One region of the Serratia sp. NFX21 genome, then DNA from elsewhere that is predicted to be linked to it. Evidence: predicted binding sites of a transcription regulator. Region 1 holds the regulator's gene; the other holds the start of a gene.

What was found. The regulator PhoB, encoded in region 1, activates phosphate uptake and scavenging genes when phosphate is short. The targets are predictions, from matches to a motif close to CTGTCATAAAACTGNCNNAT.
Region 2: the regulator PhoB is predicted to act here: its motif matches at 1,958-1,977, upstream of pstS (phosphate ABC transporter substrate-binding protein PstS).

What each region holds. Positions count from the first base shown of each region.
Region 1 covers NZ_CP183196.1:1,527,301-1,530,444, reverse strand. Annotated here, with positions in the region: gene phoR (phosphate regulon sensor histidine kinase PhoR) at 1-1,201, opposite strand, end outside; gene phoB (phosphate response regulator transcription factor PhoB) at 1,226-1,915, opposite strand; gene sbcD (exonuclease subunit SbcD) at 2,117-3,144, shown strand, end outside.
Region 2 covers NZ_CP183196.1:446,817-449,960, reverse strand. Annotated here, with positions in the region: gene pstC (phosphate ABC transporter permease PstC) at 1-754, opposite strand, end outside; gene pstS (phosphate ABC transporter substrate-binding protein PstS) at 847-1,887, opposite strand; gene glmS (glutamine--fructose-6-phosphate transaminase (isomerizing)) at 2,217-3,144, opposite strand, start outside.

The sequences.
Region 1 (3,144 bases):
GGTGGCTGAGCGCATGCTTGACGATCGCCAGCCCCAGCCCACTGCCGCCGGTCTGGCGTGAACGGGCCTTGTCGACGCGATAGAAACGTTCGGTCAGGCGCGGAATATGCTCGGCGGCGATACCCGGCCCATTATCACTGACCTGGAACTGCGCACCGTTGGGCGTCTGTTGCCAGCTCACTTCAATATTGGTGCCCTTTGGCGTGTGATTGACGGCGTTGTACACCAGGTTTGATACCGCACTGCGCAGTTGGTCGTCGTTGCCGAACACCTTGAGCTGTTCGTTCACCCGGAAGCTAATCTCATGGTTGCCGCCGCTCAACGACTGCGCTTCGCGTTGCAACACTCGCAACATCAGTGGGATATCGACCCGTTCGTTCATCTCGACGTTAGGCGCCGCCTCAATCCGCGACAGCGTCAGCAGCTGTTTGACCAGCCCATCCATACGCCGGGTCTGCTCTTGCATGGTGCCCAGCGCTTTGCCGCGCAGCGAACCATCCAGCTCTTCGTCGCTCATCATCTCCAGGTAGCCCTGCAACACCGTGAGCGGGGTACGCAGCTCGTGGCTGACGTTGGCGAAGAAGTTGCGTCGCGCGCCTTCCAGCTGGCGCATTTGGGTGACGTCACGCGCCACCATCAGTAATTGCCCTTCGGAATAAGGCATCACGCGGAATTCGACGTAGTGCTCATTGTTCAACTGCAGCGTCAACGGCCGGGTGAACTCCTGCTGTTGCAGATAGTGGCTGAACTCCGGGTAACGCAGCAGGTTAAGGATGTGCTGACCATTGTCTTCCGGCCAGCGGAAACCCAGCAGATGCTGCGCCAAACCGTTACACCAAAAGATATTGCCTTCGACGGTAGTCATCACCACCGCATCGGGCAGCGATTCCGCGCCGCTGCGGAAGCGTTTGATCAACAGCGCCAGTTCACGCCGCCGACGGCGATTACGCTGCTGCATCTGATAAAGGCCGTAAAACAGCGGTTCCCAGCTCCAGCGCCCAGGGGGCGGCGTCATGCTGCGATCAACCCACAGCCAGTGGGAAAGTTTGAGTTGGTTGTAGAAATTCCATACCAGCGCCGCCAGCACGGAGGCCAGCAGCAACCAGGGCAGATAACCGAAAATCAGCCCCAGCAGCAAGGCAGGCAAGCAGAAAAGGGCCAGCTCCAGGGCCAGCCTCTTCCAGGATAGACGTTCTAGCACGGCATATTCTCCAGCGCGTCGCGATCAGTAGCGCGTTGAGAATCGGTAGCCGGTGCCCCGAACGGTTTGAACCATTTTGTCATGACCACTGGTCTCTAACGCCTTACGGAGCCGACGGATATGCACGTCAACGGTGCGGTCTTCCACATAAACGTTAGTGCCCCAGACGTGATTAAGCAACTGTTCGCGGCTATAAACACGCTCTGGATGAGTCATAAAGAAGTGCAGCAATTTGAACTCTGTCGGCCCCATATCCAGCGCCTGCTCGTTGGCCATCACCCGGTGTGAAGAAGGATCCAGGCTCAGCCCTTGCATTTCAATCACTTCTTCCACCGCCATCGGTGAAATACGGCGCATTACCGCCTTGATGCGCGCCACCAGCTCCTTCGGCGAGAAGGGTTTGGTGATGTAATCATCCGCCCCGACCTCCAGCCCACGGACACGGTCTTCTTCTTCACCGCGTGCGGTCAGCATCATCACCGGAATATCGCGGGTCATCGCTTCACGCTTCATATGTTTAATAAACTGAATGCCGGAACCTCCGGGTAACATCCAGTCGAGCAACACTAAATCAGGGAACGGCTCAGACAGGCGCGTCACTGCGCTGTCATAATCCTCAGCTTCCAACGGTTGGTAACCATTCTGTTCCAACACAAAGCACACCATCTCACGGATCGGCGCTTCGTCTTCCACCACCAGTATGCGTCTTGCCATCGTCAATCCTGCCAATGTGTTAGCGATCACAGTTGATTGCGGGCGCCATTATGCGTCAGTTTTGTGACAGATTTATGAAATAAATAGCCATGAAATAAACCGGGTGTCATAGGCAGTAAGCATAGCGATTATTTCTAATAATACAGAAACATCATATTCCCTTTATAATCCCTGCCATTACTCTATCGCCCCGGGAGTGTCATGCGCCTGATCCACACCTCTGACTGGCATCTTGGCCAGTATTTTTTCACCAAGAGCCGCGCCGCCGAACATCAGGCTTTTCTGCGCTGGCTGATCGAACAGATCGAACAACAGCAGGTGGATGCGCTGATCGTCGCCGGGGACCTGTTCGATACCGGCTCGCCGCCAAGTTATGCCCGTGAGCTGTATAACCGATTCGTGGTGGATCTGCAGCGCACCGGCTGCCAGTTGGTGGTGCTGGGCGGTAACCACGACTCCGTGGCAACCTTGAATGAATCGCGTGAATTGCTTTCCTGCCTGAATACCACCGTGATTGCCAACGCACAGAGCGAAACCGAACAGCAAATTCTGGTGCTGAATCAGCGCGATGGTCAGCCGGGTGCGGTACTTTGTGCCATCCCTTTCCTGCGCCCACGCGATCTGCTCACCAGCCGAGCCGGCGACTCCGGAGTGCAAAAACAGCAGGCGCTGCAAGAGGCTATCGCCGACCATTATCAAAGGCTGTACCAAGCGGCCTGCGCGCGTCGCGATGCGCTGGGCTTGCCACTGCCGATTGTTGCCACCGGCCACCTGACCACCGTGGGCGTCACCACCTCCGATTCGGTGCGCGATATCTACATTGGCACGCTGGACGCCTTCCCGGCCCAGGCCTTCCCGCCGGCCGACTACATCGCGCTGGGGCATATACACCGCGCGCAGAACGTCGCCAAATCCGAACATATTCGCTACAGCGGCTCGCCGATCCCACTCAGTTTTGACGAGTTGGGCAAAGCCAAAAGCGTGTTTATGGTGGATTTCAGCGCGGGCGCTCTGCAACAGGTCACTGCGCTGGAGATCCCCAGCTTCCAACCGATGCAGCTTATCAAGGGTGATTTGGCGCAGATCGAACAACAATTGCAGCAGTTCGCCGATTATCAGGGTGAACTACCGGTGTGGCTGGACATTGAAGTGGCAACACAGGACTACCTTAGCGACATTCAGCGCCGCATCCAGTTACTGGCCGATCAACTGCCGGTAGAAGTGGTGCT
Region 2 (3,144 bases), 1.1 Mb from region 1:
TGTTACCGATGATAAAGGTCACCGCCATGGTTTCCCCCAGCGCGCGGCCCAACCCCAGCATCACACCGCCAATCACGCCATTCTTGGTAAACGGCAGCACGATACGCCAGATCACTTCCCAGGTGGTGCAGCCGATGCCATAGGCCGACTCTTTCATCATCACCGGGGTCTGTTCGAACACATCGCGCATCACGGCGGCGATGTAAGGAATAATCATAATCGCCAGGATCACCCCGGCAGCCAGAATACCGATACCGAACGCCGGGCCAGAGAACAACTCACCGACAATCGGAATGCCGGACAGCACGTCGCCAACCGGAGTCTGGAAATATTCGGCAAACAGCGGAGCAAACACGAACAGGCCCCACATGCCGTAAACGATACTTGGAATTGCCGCCAGCAGTTCAATGGCGATCCCCAGCGGGCGTCGCAGCCAGTTTGGCGCCAGCTCGGTCAGGAACAGGGCAATACCAAAACTGACGGGTACGGCGATAATCAGTGCGATCAACGAGGTCACTACGGTGCCGTAAATCGGCACCAGCGCACCGAACTGTTCGGCAGGCGCGTCCCACTCTTTGGTCCACAGGAAGGAGAAACCGAATTTCTGGATGCTCGGCCAGGAGGCGAAGATCAGCGAAACAATAATGCCGCCCAGCAACAATAGGGTAATCAGCGCTGCCAGTTTAACCAGCGCGCTGAAGATGACGTCACCATTTTTACTCGGTGCTTTCATGGTCGGCTTGTACTCAGCCATAGATCACTCTCTGTTTTAACCCTGGCAGGCCCAACATGGGTCAGGCCCTGAAAAACTGAGTGGGGCGCGCCGAATCACGCGCCCCTGCGTTGTTAGTACAGCGCTTTACCGGAACTGTCTTTTACGTTGGTTTTCCATGCTGCACGCACCTGCTCGATCACTTCATTCGGCAGAGTGGCGTAATCCAGGTCATTAGCCTGCTTGGCGCCCGTTTTGTACGCCCAGTCAAAGAACTTCAGGACTTCGGTGCCCTGAGCCGGGTTTTTCTGCTCTTTGTGCACCAGGATGAAGGTGGTGGAAGTGATTGGCCAGGCGTTGTCGCCTTTCTGGTCAGTCAGGTCCTGTGCGAAGGTCTTGCTCCAGTCCACGCCTTTGGCAGCGGCGCTGAAGCTCTCTTCCGTCGGGCTAACCGCTTTGCCATCGGCAGAAATCAGCTTGGTGTAAGCCAGGTTGTTCTGCTTGGCGTAAGCGTATTCAACGTAGCCGATAGAACCTGGCAGACGCTGTACGAAGGCTGCGATACCGTCGTTACCCTTGCCGCCCAGACCGGTTGGCCAGTTAACGGTAGAGCCTGCGCCGATTTTCTCTTTCCACTGCGCGTTGGCTTTAGACAGATAGCTGGTGAACACGAACGAGGTGCCTGAACCATCAGCACGACGCACAACGGCAATGTTCTGATCCGGCAGCTTAACGCCTGGGTTGAGCTTGGTGATCGCCGGGTCGTTCCATTTTTTCACGTTACCCAGATAGATATCGCCCAGAGTTTTACCGTCCAGGGTCAGCTCACCGGATTTAATGCCCGGGATGTTTACTGCCAGCACCACGCCACCGATCACGGTAGGGAACTGGAACAGGCCATCAGCAGCCAGTTTTTCGTCACTCAAAGGCGCATCGGAAGCACCAAAGTCAACGGTGTTGGCGATGATTTGCTTCACGCCACCAGAAGAGCCGATGCCCTGATAGTTAACTTTGTTGCCGGTTTCTTTCTGATAAGAATCTGCCCACTTGGCATAAACCGGAGCGGGGAATGTCGCACCTGCACCGGTCAGGCTAGCAGCAGCGAACGCGGACACGGCGGTCAGGGAGAAAGTCGCTGCCACAATACTGGCGACGGTGGTACGCATCAGTTTCATAATCACTCCTAATGGGGTATTCAAAAATCGATCTAGGTCGTTTTGAGTAAGTATTGCTGCAGGAGGGAAAATAGGACAGTTTGGTGACAGTTAAATGTACGAAATATGACAGTTATATTACAGTGAGGGCGCTGTGCTATCTACTCATTTAAAATCAGTCAGTTAAAGAATGAAACACTCAGTAATTAATCAATGAAAAAACCCGTTCCACCTCACCTATCCGCTTGAATATGACAACTTTTATCCCTGCTGTCGCACCATTGTCATATTTGATCCAATCATGAAAAAGCCGGCACAGTGGCCGGCTTTTAGAGGTTAACAGCAGCGAGTTACTCTACCGTGACAGACTTCGCCAGGTTGCGCGGCTGGTCAACGTCGGTGCCTTTGATCAGGGCCACGTGGTAAGACAGCAGCTGCAACGGTACGGTGTAGAAGATCGGTGCCACGATTTCTTCGACGTGCGGCAATGGGATGATAGTCATACCCTCGCTGCTGACGAAACCGGCATCCTGATCGGCGAACACGTACAACTGGCCACCGCGCGCGCGCACTTCTTCAATGTTGGACTTCAGCTTTTCCAACAGTTCGTTGTTCGGCGCCACCACGATCACCGGCATATCGGCATCGATCAACGCCAACGGGCCGTGTTTCAACTCACCGGCCGCATAGGCTTCCGCGTGAATATAGGAGATCTCTTTGAGCTTCAGCGCACCTTCCATCGCGATCGGGTACTGATCGCCACGGCCGAGGAACAGCGCGTGATGCTTGTCGGAGAAGCCTTCCGCCAACGCTTCAATGTTTTTGTCCAGCGACAGCATCTGTTCGATACGCGCCGGCAATGCCTGCAGGCCGTGCACGATTTCATGCTCAACGCTTTCCGCCATACCTTTCAGTCGGCCCAAACGCGCCACCAGCATCAACAGCACCGCAAGCTGGGTGGTAAAGGCCTTGGTGGAGGCAACACCGATTTCGGTACCGGCCTTGGTCATCAGTGCCAGATCGGATTCACGCACCAGTGAAGAACCGGCCACGTTGCACACGGCTAACGAACCGAGGTAACCCAGCTCCTTCGACAGGCGCAGTGCCGCCAGCGTATCGGCAGTTTCACCGGACTGCGACAAGGTAATGATCAGACTGCCCGGACGCACAGCAGATTTGCGATAGCGGAATTCTGACGCGATTTCCACGTCGCAAGGCACGCCGGCCAGCGATTCGAACCAATAGCGGGCAACCATGCCGGAGTGGTAAGACGTCCCA